Regions from separate parts of the Peribacillus sp. SIMBA_075 genome, predicted to be linked through region 2. Evidence: riboswitches for the same ligand, from Rfam matches in the RefSeq annotation. Region 2 holds a riboswitch; each other region holds the start of a gene.
What was found. Region 2 has a riboswitch for cobalamin ahead of SB775_RS04625 (ABC transporter substrate-binding protein). Riboswitches for the same ligand answer to the same signal wherever they lie in the genome.
Positions count from the first base shown of each region.

Region 1: another riboswitch for cobalamin. It lies ahead of SB775_RS14445 (ribonucleoside-diphosphate reductase subunit alpha); the one in region 2 lies ahead of SB775_RS04625 (ABC transporter substrate-binding protein).
Region 3: another riboswitch for cobalamin. It lies ahead of SB775_RS11305 ((2Fe-2S) ferredoxin domain-containing protein); the one in region 2 lies ahead of SB775_RS04625 (ABC transporter substrate-binding protein).

Region 1 covers NZ_JAWRYN010000017.1:79,665-84,133, reverse strand. Annotated here, with positions in the region: gene SB775_RS14445 (ribonucleoside-diphosphate reductase subunit alpha) at 1-2,206, opposite strand, end outside; cobalamin riboswitch at 2,346-2,527, opposite strand; gene SB775_RS14440 (manganese-dependent inorganic pyrophosphatase) at 2,821-3,750, shown strand; gene SB775_RS14435 (hypothetical protein) at 3,849-3,995, opposite strand; gene SB775_RS14430 (SulP family inorganic anion transporter) at 4,081-4,469, opposite strand, start outside.
Region 2 covers NZ_JAWRYN010000003.1:266,000-270,468, forward strand. Annotated here, with positions in the region: gene SB775_RS04620 (FecCD family ABC transporter permease) at 1-698, opposite strand, end outside; gene SB775_RS04625 (ABC transporter substrate-binding protein) at 661-1,626, opposite strand; cobalamin riboswitch at 1,787-1,961, opposite strand; gene SB775_RS04630 (polysaccharide deacetylase family protein) at 2,048-2,941, opposite strand; tRNA gene SB775_RS04635 (tRNA-Arg) at 3,139-3,212, shown strand; gene SB775_RS04640 (hypothetical protein) at 3,388-3,678, shown strand; gene SB775_RS04645 (GNAT family N-acetyltransferase) at 3,877-4,353, shown strand.
Region 3 covers NZ_JAWRYN010000011.1:130,660-135,128, reverse strand. Annotated here, with positions in the region: gene SB775_RS11325 (energy-coupling factor ABC transporter ATP-binding protein) at 1-240, opposite strand, end outside; gene cbiQ (cobalt ECF transporter T component CbiQ) at 259-981, opposite strand; gene SB775_RS11315 (energy-coupling factor ABC transporter substrate-binding protein) at 1,022-1,333, opposite strand; gene SB775_RS11310 (energy-coupling factor ABC transporter permease) at 1,335-2,078, opposite strand; cobalamin riboswitch at 2,258-2,455, opposite strand; cobalamin riboswitch at 2,658-2,847, shown strand; gene SB775_RS11305 ((2Fe-2S) ferredoxin domain-containing protein) at 2,999-3,367, shown strand; gene cobJ (precorrin-3B C(17)-methyltransferase) at 3,382-4,469, shown strand, end outside.

The DNA of each region.
Region 1 (4,469 bases), on a different contig from region 2:
AATGGATATCCAATAGGACCTTCGCTTTGATTGTGTTGTGTACATACAGATTAAAGCTGATTGCTTGGTCAATATGGCGTTGGCGGGCTGCATTTTGCCTGATGCTCTCCAGTTGGTCCAAATTAAAGCGGGTCTTTTTATAATATTCATACGTATTTGGCGTCAATCCTGGTGCGGTCACCTTGAATTTGAAGTTTTTCTTTTCCTCGTAAAATTCAATTTCATACAAAGGATCGATTCCATCCGTTGAATTACCGATTTTAGCAGTCGATGAATTGGGGGCAATAGCCATTAAATATCCATTACGGGTACCGTGCTCCTGCACATCTGCTTTTAAATCCATCCATTTTTGATCTGTATAGTCACGAAGTTCGAAATATTCCCCTGTATGCCAATCGGATCCTTCGAAATATGGGTATGATCCCTTTTCCTTGGCCAACTCGTTGGATGCTTTGATTGTTAAGTAAGCGATCTTTTCGTATAAAGCATCGGCATAGTGAACAGCCTCATCCGATTCCCAATAAATATTCTGAGTGGCAAGTAAATGATGCCATCCAAACGTTCCTAGACCAATTGCCCGGTAACGTTTGTTCGAGATGGATGCTTGCTTGACCGGAAGATTATTGACATCAATGACGTTATCCAGCATCCGGATCTGAATGGGAATTAACCTCTCCAAAACATCGCTGCTCACCGCACGGGGCAAGTTAATGGATGATAGGTTGCAGACAACGAAATCGCCGCTTTTACGGACCACAACGACATCTCCATCTTCTGTTTCATATTCATCCGTGATCGTCGAAGGGCTTAAGTTTTGAGCAATCTCCGTACAAAGGTTAGAACAATAAATCATGCCTTTATGTTTATTCGGATTCTTCCGGTTCACTTCATCGCGGTAGAACATATATGGTACGCCTTCTTCTAATTGAGAAATCATGATGCTTTTCATGATGTCCATCGCATTGATTTTTTCAAAGCTATAGTTTGGAAGTGTACCGTTTTCTGCGGCCTCGACAGCAAGTGCATAATGATTCCTGAAGCTTCCTTCGCCTTTCTTCTCGTCATAAAGATCTTCAAGTGAGAATCCAAGGGTTTGTTTGATGGTATGCGGATCGAAAAGATACCATTCTTTTCTGTCGCGTACAGCCTCCATGAACAAATCAGGAATACATACACCTGTAAAAATATCATGGGCTTTTAATCTGTCATCCCCGTTTTGGGTCTTCAAATCAAGAAAGCTCATAATATCTTTATGCCAGGCATCCAAGTAAATCGCGATGGCACCTTTACGTTGCCCCAATTGATCGACACTGACAGCTGTCTGGTTGAATAGCCGGATCCAGGGAGTCGTGCCGGAACTGTTTCCAGAGAAACCTCGGATATCAGAACCAAGCGAACGAATCTTACCAACGTAAAGACCTACACCGCCGCCGAATTTTGATACTTTTGCAGCATCGTAGTTAGATAGATAGATGCCGTCAATGGAATCCTCAATTGCGTCGATAAAACAAGAGCTTAACTGTCCATGCGTTTTACCTGCATTGGATAGAGTAGGCGTCGCAACAGTCATATAAAGGTTGGACATAGCCCAGTAAGCTTCTTTTATTAGTTGAAGACGATGCTCCGTTTTTTCCATTCGCATGATTTCCATCGCGATGATCATGAAGCGCTCTTGAGGCAGTTCGTAGACCTTGTCTTTTTTTGGGCGGGCTAGGTAGCGATCGTTTAATAAGTAAATGCCTATGTAAGAAAATAATTTATCCTTTTCCGGGTCGATCACCGAACCCAATTCCTCAATTTCCGCTTTCGTATAAGAAGCTAGCAGTTCTGATTTATAAATGGGATAACGCTGGCCTTCTGAAAGTTGCGAGAGTTCCGTGATCAGTTCATAGAATGGGCCATAACTCATGCCTTCATAACCTCGATTTGCCTGTGCATCCCTATACATCGTATTCAATAGTTCTGCTGCAGCAACGAACGTCCAATCGGGAGCATCTATATCCACACTTTCAAGAGCGAGCTGAATCAGTTTTTTTGATGCCTGTTCATCGGTTGAGTCACTTTTGCGATCAAGCCATTTTATAAAACGCTTTTTGAACTTTTCCATATCGAGACGGCCTTCGAATTCCTTTGATAACATCTCAAGCTGGATTGAATTCGTTTCGGTGTCATTTTCGCTTATGGTAGAGTTATATGTTTGAGTCATTAATAATCCTCCTTGTAAACTTCCGCTAAAATAAAAAAACCGCCCAAATGGATTGAGCGAATCAAACGATAGAATAAAGGAACCATGAAAAAATAGCCATTATACTATCGTTTCATCATCTCAATCCCCGAAGAATAAGAAACATGAAAAAATCAAGGCAGGTCTCCTGACTCATGATCATCCTACTTTGAGTCCTTCCCGTATAGAGAGAGCTATACAGTGGTTTCTCATTTCGTCACATTTACAGTTGCGGGGACAGTTCCGGGTTTACACCGGATTCCCTTTTCAGCCATCACTGGCACCTTGGATTATAAAATATTCTATATATAGTTATTAGTATTGTTTGTGTAATCAATATCTAGTATTTCTGCTTATATTATCGTAAGCCATATACGATGATAATTCAACTAATATATTTGAGAAAAACCAACCCTTATCTATTGACAAAGTGAAGGTAGAGGGATTGAGAATGAAAGATTTTATTGGGGAATGGGTAATTCGAGCACTGAATTTACGGGATTTTGTGTTAAAATAAAGTGTATAGTAAAGGTGGGTCTCCCTTATTGCGATGAGGGGATTCGCGGAAAAATATTTATGAAAAAGGGGTTAAAATCTTGGAAAAAGTATTAGTTTTTGGACATAAAAACCCGGATACAGACACAATCTGTTCAGCAATCGCTTATGCAGATCTTAAAAAGCAACTAGGTATCAACGCTGAACCAGTTCGTCTGGGTGAAGTGAATGGTGAAACTCAATATGCGTTGGACCAATTCAAATTCGAAGCTCCCCGCCTTGTGGAAAAAGTGGCAGGGGAAGCGGATGGCGTGATTCTGGTCGACCACAACGAACGCCAGCAAAGTGCAGAAGATATTGACCAAGTCCGTGTGTTGGAAGTTATCGACCATCACCGTATCGCTAACTTTGAAACAAGCGATCCTTTATATTACCGTGCGGAGCCAGTTGGCTGTACGGCAACGATTTTAAATAAAATCTATAAAGAAAACGGCATTGAAGTCCCTAAAGCGATCGCCGGACTTATGCTATCTGCCATAATTTCCGATTCTTTATTGTTCAAATCCCCGACATGCACAGAGCAAGACGTTGCAGCAGCTATGGAACTGGCTGATATTGCGGGAGTAAACGCTGAAACATATGGCTTGGAAATGTTGAAGGCGGGAGCTGACTTGAGCGACAAGACGATTGCCCAGTTAATCACTCTTGATGCAAAAGAATTCTCCATGGGAATGGCTAAAGTTGAGATAGCTCAGGTCAATGCTGTAGATCCGAACGAAGTTCTTGCTAAGCAAGCTGAAATAGAAGCAGCCATTGAATCGGTCATCGCTGTGAAGGAATTGGATTTATTCCTATTCGTCGTAACGGATATCTTGACCAATGATTCTGTGGCCTTGGCTCTTGGAAAAGCGGCTGATGCAGTGGAAAAGGCATATGACGTTTCATTAAACAATAACATTGCCGTCTTAGAGGGCGTTGTATCGCGTAAAAAACAAATCGTTCCGGTTTTAACGGACGTATTCAGTAAATAATATTGGAAAAGGGGTGCCCATTCAATACTTTGGGCCCCCTTTTCTGTACATCAAAAAAAGACTCAACCATCCATTTAAAGGTGTTTGAGTCTTTTTTTTTAATTTAAGGTTTCCTTTTCTTTTTCATAGGCGATGACAATCAGTTCTTTATTGGCTTCCTCGCCAAGTTTGCTTTCAAAGCTTTTCAGTTCATTCAATAAATCTGGTGACAGATTCGCTGCTGTATAATCCTGATCGGATGTCATGCTTTTCGCTCCTTTCAAAAGGAAATATTTCATGTTATCTATTTTGTCGGTTTGAAAAGTTTCTATTCAGCAGAATTATACTTTTTCAAGATATTTTACTTTCTGAGGTGGCGAGTTTTTCAAGCAATAACGAACTCTCCTCGTCCAGGCCTTGCACCTGGACAGGTGTACCCTGAAACTGATATTTAAGGACAACCGTATCAACAGCACCGACTGCAGAAGCATCCCATATTTTAGAATGGGAAAAATCGATGATGACCGTTTCGGCTTTTTCCTTGAAATCGAACTTAGAAACAAAGTCCTGAACCGAAGCGAAAAATATTTGTCCGCTGATACGATAAATGATTTTCTTAGCATGGATGTCTTCCGTTTTCTCAACAGCCACTTTAGAAATTTTAGCCGAGAAGAAAATCATGCTCAAGAGCACTCCAGCAAATACCCCTTTAGATAAGTCATGTGTATAAAGAACAATGA
Region 2 (4,469 bases):
TCGCTTGCATTCATGATCAAGGTCAACGAACCAATGATAAAAAACGGCAAAATGATTACGATATAATTCCATCCGCGCATTGAGACGCTTCCCATCAGCCAGCCGATGATTTGTCTTAATTCTTCACCCGTCAGCGCAATCATCAATGAAATGAAGGCACTTAAAAACGAGCTGAAAATGATTCCCGTTAAGATGATCGTTTCCACTTTCATCGACCGATCCATTTTTTTTGCAAAAGTCAGTACGCAGAGCATCGTGAGCACTGAACATAAGATGCTCAATGCCGGAAGAGTATATAAACCGATGAATGGCAGTGATATATTCAAGAATATTGTCAATACGGCGCCGACCGATGCTCCTGAAGAAATACCTAATGTGTAAGGATCAGCGAGCGGGTTCCGGAGCAGTCCCTGAAAGGCTGCCCCGGCAATCGCAAGTGATGCCCCAACCAAACCAGCGAGCAGCACACGCGGCAAGCGGATGTTCATCACGATATTCGTAAGCATCACATCCGGATCGGCAGAAATCGGCAAGTGAAAAATCTCCTTGCCGATTATTTGTATAAGTACGGAAATCGGAACTGGCACCGAACCAAAGGAAATGCCTATCGTCATTGCGAATAACAAAATTAACAACGCAATCAAATAAGCAAACGCCCATTTAGTTGTCAAATTGGTTCGGATAGACTGCTTTTGCAAGTTCCTCTACTCCTTCTATTAAGCGTGGACCGGAACGGGTCACCAAGTCAGAAGGGACATCAAAGACTTGGCCATTCTTAACGGCATTTACGTCTTGCCATCCTTTTCGGCCTGTCACTTCACTTACTGGATCTTTTGTATAATTACCATACGTTGTAATGATGACATCCGGATTTGCAGCAATCATCGACTCTTCATCAATTTTTGCCCAGCCGTCCAATTCAGCAGCAGCGTTATCCGCTGAAATAATATGAAGCATTTCATCCATGAAGGTATTTTTTCCAGGTGTATATATATCCGGTGATGGCGAAACCTCAATTAAAACGGTCTTCCTATCCGCTTCCTTAACGGATTTGACTTTTTCCTGAATATCCTTGAGCTTCGTTTTCATATCCGCAACGATTTCGCTTGCCTTATCATTTTCCCCCGTTGCCTTTCCAATCATTTCAATAGATTCATAGACTTGGTCAAAGCTTTGTGCATCATTGACTACAAGGACATCTATTCCAGCATCCTTAAGCTGCTTTAATCCCTCATTTGAATTATGGGCACTTGATGCATGGGCAAGAACAAGGTCAGGCTTCATGGAGACAATCAGCTCCGTGTTCATTTCCATTCCGCCAACTTTTTTAATTTTTTTCGTTTCTTCCGGGTAATTATCATTGTCGGAAACACCAACGACCTTTTTACCTAAACCAAGTGCAAATACCACTTCTGTATTACTTGGTATCAACGTAACGATTTTCTTCGGTTTTTGTTCTATCGTTACTTTTTCGCCCGTTGCATCTTTAATCGTAATCGGGAAAGCGTCGTGTTGAGCATGATTCGTTTGCTGCTTTTCTTTTCCTTCATCAGTAGCGTCACTGCAGCCAACCATCATGCCTGCAGTCAGTAACATCAACAATATCAAACCAAAAATCTTCTTCATTTTCATTCCCCACAATCTTTTCATTTAATTTCTTCACCTAATAATCTCGGAAGGCACCCAAAACAAAAAGCACCTCCCGTTAAACGGAAGATGCTTGTATGGCAACAATATCATTACGGACTCTTAGGGTCTGCCACACACCTTCCCATCCGCGTAGGTTACAGGTGTACGAATCTTGGCAGGTCTCCTGGCTCATGGTCATCGTCAACGGCACCTTCCCATATCCCATACAGTGGTACACAGCCGTCAGCTCCCAAATACAGTGGCGGGACCGCGCTGGCATTTCACCAGCTTCCCTTTTAAGTCATTAAGACACCAAATCGTTCATATGTATATAATTTTCACTGCCTTCATTATACACCATGTTAGAATCGATTATTATATGATTTTTCTGAACAAGTTTGAAATGCACCGTCCATTTTCAATGATTTGAAGCATTTTCTATCAGCGACGCGAACCCATCTACTGATAATCCAGGTGAAATCCGAACTCGATGCAAGGCATACATCCCTTGGTCCCTTGAAGCTCCTCCAGGTTCAGTAGTGACTGCCATCTTGTATCCAGCTTCTTCTGAAAGCCTGAGACTCTCTTCATTATAACGACCAACTGGATAGGAAAGCACTGTCGTGTCCTGTTGCAGGATACGATCGAACAGATCCTTTGACTGGACCATTTCCGCTTCTTGCTGCTCTGACGTCATTCGGTTCAGCTCCAAATGGTTGATAGTATGACTTTCGATCGAAATCCCCTTCCCGCTCATCTCCATCATTTGATTTTCAGTCAGGTGATGACCTTTATCGATGGACTTCCCGATCATGAAGACAGTCGCTTTCATATCATATTCTTTTAGTATATGGAAAGCTTCCGTGTAGTTATCTGTATAGCCATCATCAAAAGTAAGCCAGACACACTTTTCACTTGGCATCCGATTTTCGGTTAAAACGAGAAATGCTTCTTCAGGGGATAATGTATAGTAACCATTTTCCCGAAGCCAGGTCATTTGTAATCGGAATTCCTCTTTTGGTACCCGAAGGCCATTGCCTTCAGAAATGCTATGATACATCAATATTGGAAGCTGTACCGCGGACTCGGCCGTTATCCAGTCTCTCGTATCGATTCGTTCAGTATATAATTCGTCCTCTGAATCCTGCCCAGTGTCATTCTTCGCTGCTGCAGCCACTTCAATGTTACCTTCCGTGATCGGCGCAGCCGTCTTTGTGCCTATACCCTCTAAAATCCCTTGTGAGCATCCCGGTAAAATTAAAATCCCCAGCAGCGTCACCATCCATAAAACTCTATAATTCCCCACTATCATTCTCCTAATTTTTTCTAGCATAATAGTACCAGAAAACCAGGAAATAATAAAGTATTCCATTTAATGAAGAGTAAGGAAACAGGAGAGCTGAGTGCCCCCTAAGCGTCTAGATGTTTTTTTTCATAATTATTATTGCTATTAACTTGAAAAGTTTGCCTATAAGAAATATAATAAATAAGTCGTCGACTTTTTTATATGTCCCAGTAGCTCAGCAGGATAGAGCGACAGCCTCCTAAGCTGTAGGTCGTAGGTTCGATTCCTATCTGGGACGCTAAAGTTTATAAGCCCTGTTATAATGCGGTTTCTCCGTGTTGTAGCAGGGTTTTTTTCTGTTGGCATGACCATAAAAGCCGTAAATTGTATGTAGGATAAAAGCACTTCTGTACGTAGGAAACAGTGATATTCCATTTCACTATTATCTTTCTATGTCTGGAGGTGCTTTTTTTATGAAAAAACACGTTATTAAACAGCGTGGAACAGCGTTAAAGGAACGGAAATTGACCAGTAAGACTACGGAAAGTTTCACAATTGAATACACACTGCAAGAAGCCTTAGATATTTTTCTCCGTGCAAAAGTTGCTGAAGGTGTCCGAATGCTTCTTGAATTACTGTTATCAACTTCATCTGTTGAACTAAGTTCAACAGATGAACCATCGCTTAATTCTATTGTTGTAGGTCCTTCAGAATTAACATTTGATTCGTCTGATAAAGCTTTCTGCTTTACCTCCCTTTTTTGACTGCAAATTGTAGTTATCATGATATGTATCGGATAAATCTTTAAAATTGGATGGTAAATAATAATTAAAAATCTAAAATATTACCATTCTTGAACATTCGGTGAACTTTAATTTTAAATGGCACTAATTATTTAAATTAAGAAGATAGCCGGCTTCGTAATGGTAATATATAGAAGAAGGGTTAGGGGGGAGCATTTTATGGAAAAGGTAAATTCCGTTGAGTTAAAGCATTTTTCAGATGAATATTCCGAAAAACTAAATCAGTTTGAACTGCCTGAAGAACAAGGTCTATTTACTGCCTTGCCAAACAAGTTTACAGACGTTACAAAAGGGCAGCATCGTATTGTCATTTTAAGTGATGATGAACCTGTGGGTTTCTTTTTACTGCATTCAACAGATCGCGTAAAAGAATATTCGACTAACCCCAATGCCATGTTGCTGACCGCATTATCAGTTGATTATAAGCAGCAGGGAAAAGGCTATGCAAAACAAGGGATGTTCCTACTTGCCGAGTTTGTTAAATCAGAATTTCCTAATTGCGATGAAATTGTATTAGCTGTCAATCATAAGAACATCCCCGCACAAAAGCTGTATGTTAGGGCTGGATTTCATGATACGGGTTTGAGAAAGTTTGGAAATATCGGCGAACAATATATTATGAATTTAACCATTTAATTCATATTCATTTTTTTATTTCGATAAATATCTGCAGAAAAATAATGGATATACATTACTGGTATATAATTACACTTTTTTTAAAAGAAATGTTTGAACCTGTCCCAGCCGGGTAT
Region 3 (4,469 bases), on a different contig from region 2:
TAATGATAATAATGCTTTACGGTCATATTTAATTTTCTTGCCCTTATATCTGATGGTTCCTGATGTTGGTTGTAAAAGACCGTTTAAATGGAGGAACAGAGTCGATTTGCCGGCTCCATTATTGCCTAATAATGCAATCTTTTTACCTTGTTGAACCGTTAGTGAAAGATCTTTTATAGCGAACGTTCCATCTGGGAATTGATGGGTGAGGCCCTCTATATTAAAAATATGCTCTTCCATTTTTGAATTGCCTCCAATTTACATATATCCATAAATAAAGATTAAGCTTCCTAGTATGATAATGGCGATCAGCCAATTGCGGGAGGAATAGGTGTAAGTATCATCGATAAATGATAGGTTTTCCTGATATCCTCTTGCATTCATGGCCATCGTCAATTGCGCAGAGCGCTGGAATACTCCCAAAAATAATGATGAGATTAGTAACCCGAGAGAGCGAATGCCTTGCCTTATCGAGCCATATCCAAGTCGTGAAGCTTGTGATAGGTGAATGGCCAAAGCTGTATCTAAAAAAATAAAGATGAAGCGATAGGTCAATTCTATTAAATCGATCAATAAAGACGGCAATTTAAGTTTCCGCAGCACGGATAGAATGACGGTAATGGGTGTTGTTAAGGTTAAGAAATATAAACAGCTTATACTGGCAAATACGACAGTGATCAAATTGATCACTGTACCAATGCTGTCATCGCTGATGAATATTTGCCAGTTTCCGGCTTTCCAAGACCACCATATATTGGATATTGAAGTGGGTTTGCTTGTAAAAGAAAAAAGGATTGTAATTGTACCTGATAATATAAAGAACCCCGGTAGTAAGAGTAATTTCAGATAATAAGAAAGTGGGATTCTTGCCGCAAAAATGATTAAAGCACTCATCACCGTAAAAGTGATGAGCGAAACGGCCATATCCCTTACAGTTAAGGAAAAAAGCAAAAGGGAGAGTGCAAAAATCATTTTTTCCAACGGATGTTCATCCTTTAGCCCATTGAAATAGGCATATTTATCAATGAGTAACATGCTTGGATTCTTCGGGCATGGCTTGTTTGGCTTGCTTATTCCTTTGTCTCATTACGCCAATGAAATATCCAATGAAACCAGCTCCGATTGCAGCTTGCAGCGCAAATAATAAGCTTTCTGTTTCTGCACCTGGTGGCTCCCAAATACTGTTGAACCATGGCTTATATTCCGGATGGATATTTGTGATGGCTTCTTCAGCTTCGCCGTCGGCACCGCCAAATTCCGTTCCTTGTTGGGTGATTAACGGTATGGTAGCAAGAATGACAACCAGGAAAAGCAGCAGTAAACTTTTTTTCATATTAACGGGCCTCCTTAGATAAAACTCGCAGCAATTTCAATTCGCCTAGATTGTATTTTTTTAAGAAATTCATCACAACGACTGTCAATAATCCCTCGCTGATTGCCAAGGGAATTTGGGTCAGGGCAAAAATCCCTGCAAACTTAGTGAATGAGGCCATGAATCCCCCTACCTCGGATGGAAAAGCAAGAGCAAGTTGAACGGAAGTTACCACATAGGTTCCTAAATCTCCAAAAGCAGCTGCCAAGAAAACGGCAAGAGAAAAAGACCACCCCAATTTAGTTGCGCCCTTGAAGACAAAGTAAGAAATGAACGGTCCGCATACTGCCATGGAAAATGCATTGGCCCCTAATGTCGTCAACCCTCCGTGAGCCAGTAATACAGCTTGAAATAACAGTACGATGGAACCCACGACACTCATGGCCAATGGTCCGAATAATATGGAACCCAAACCAACTCCTGTAGGGTGTGAAGAACTTCCCGTAACGGAAGGAATCTTCAGGGCCGATAATATGAATACAAATGCTCCCGATAGGCCGAGTATCATTTTTGTTTCTGGGTTTTCCTTTACTTTGGACCTAATCGACCGGTAACCCAAGATTAAAAATGGAAGGATAATGGCCCACCAGAATATGGCCCATTCAATCGGTAAAAATCCCTCCATAATATGCATGGCCATAGCACGTTTTGGTACAAGAAGCAATAAAATGACAAAATAAAGAATTTTCCAATTGTCTTTTTTCATTCTTTCTCCTTTCAACACTTTTAATTTTTTCTAATCAAGGCTTTTAGAAGAAAAGCGGCGCCCAACATAAAAAGCACTTCTCTAAAAAAGAAAGAAGTGCGTAATGAACAGGAATTCCATAGCATAAACCAACCACGGGCTATTCTGCCTGATCCGCACACCCATCCTCGTAGGCTGAAACAGTTTCACGCTTCATGGCAGGTCTCCTGGCTTTGGTTCATCATCCCATTACATCCTTCCCATCTCATTTGACAGTGGATTAACCTTAAGGCAATAGGACTTCCCTTTACAGTGGCGGGACCGCTCCGGATTTTCACCGGCTTCCCTTTTAAGCTGAATTTCCGAGAAAATTCAACACCATAAAACTTATGTAATTATTTTGAAAAATCTCGTATAGTTTATCATAAAGAAATAATTCCAGCTACACTCTCTTTTTTTTTTTTAGGCTAATAACGCAGAGAAGCGAGGCATGGTGCTGGATTTACCCTATTAAACTTTTCTAAACAGTCGGAATAAACTTTGAATTTTGCTAAAGTTGTTATATGATAGATAAAGTTAGCTAGAAATGTATAATAAAACCAAATATTTCATTTTAAAAGTGCTCTTGTGTGAATTATCAAGGGATAATAGGGAAATCGGTGAAAATCCGATGCAGCCCCCGCTACTGTAAACGCTGATGAAATTGTCGATGACCACTGGCTTAATGCCGGGAAGGGACAAAGTAAAATGAAGCGTAAGCCAGGAAACCTGCTTTTGAAATTGTATGATACTTTTCGGAGGGAAAGGTAGAAGGACTATGACGATTTTGGGAGATTCAGCATATTTGCCGAAGGCTCCTCATTCATATAGTTTTTTTAAAACCTTAACTCTTATGTTAAGGTTTTTTATTTTGCCTTTTCCCTGAACTCAGGAGGAAGAAGATGACTACTTGGAACTTGCAGGGTACTAATACGCATCTGTTGATTTGCAATGGAAGCAGTTGCATGAAAAAAGGCGGGGAAGAAGTAACCCAAGCGATTCGCGATGAAATTACTTCAAAGGGACTGGATATGAAAGTTCATACAACCAGGACACGCTGTAACGGAAGATGTAAGGACGCCTGCGTTGTAATTGAGTATCCCCAAGGGAGATGGTATCGGGTGGATACCCCAGATTACGGTCGGAAGATTGTAAGTAATATCGATGATGGGGAGTTTGTGCCACAGATGATCTACCAATTCAGTGATGGGGAAATGATCCCTAATCCAGATTTTCCTGCTCATACGGGTATTTCAAAGAACAAATCGTAAAAGGAGATGTCTTAATGAGTACTAACGGTAAATTATTCGTCGTGGGCTTTGGGCCAGGGAATTTTGAACACATTACCAAACGTGCTGTCGAAGCCCTTCAAGAAAGTGACTACATCATTGGTTATAAGACTTATGTTGAACTCATTCAGGGACTGCTTACAGATCAAACGATTATTAGTACGGGAATGACTGAAGAAGTATCACGTGCTCAGGAAGCAGTGAAACAAGCGGAGCTGGGAAAGAAAGTGGCTGTAATTTCCAGTGGTGATGCCGGAGTGTACGGGATGGCAGGGCTGGTTTATGAAGTATTGATTGAAAAAGGGTGGAAAGAAGATACTGGAGTGGGCATTGAAGTCATCCCTGGTATTTCTGCAATCAACTCTTGTGCGTCTTTACTTGGGGCACCTGTCATGCACGATTCGTGTACCATCAGCCTCAGTGATCATTTAACGCCTTGGGAACTTATCGCTAAAAGGGTGGAAGCTGCTGCAATGGCTGACTTTGTCATTGCCCTTTATAACCCGCGTAGCGGAAGGCGGACTAGGCAAATTGTAGAAACACAAAAAATTCTCCTTCGCTACCGTTCACCGGATACACCTGTCGGGTTGGTGAAAAGTGCTTATCGCGATCGGCAGGATATTGTCATAACCAATTTGAAAGATATGTTGAATCACGATATTGGAATGTTGACCACCGTCATTATTGGTAATTCATCTACCTTTTTATATGATGACAAAATCATCACACCAAGAGGTTATCAGAGGAAATATACATTGAATTCGGAAAAGCAAACATTGAAGCCGCATCAGCGTCTGCAAAAAGAAGCAGAACCGTGGGCATTAGATCAAGAAGCCGATTCCATGCAAGAAGCCTACGCTGAGCCTGATGGAGGGGTTGGATTACTTACAAAAGCACCAGAAAAGAAGGCGACTTCTTTTGAAATGGCGATGGAAGCCCTGTCTATAGTTAAGGGCCAAACCGTTCAGCAACCCATTAAGCCGTTTGTTCAGCAAAAAATGGAGTCGGTATTCGAACTTGCGGTCAGTCCAGGTGTGGCGAATAAACAATTCACTCCCAAACAAATGATGACACTTGCGGAAGT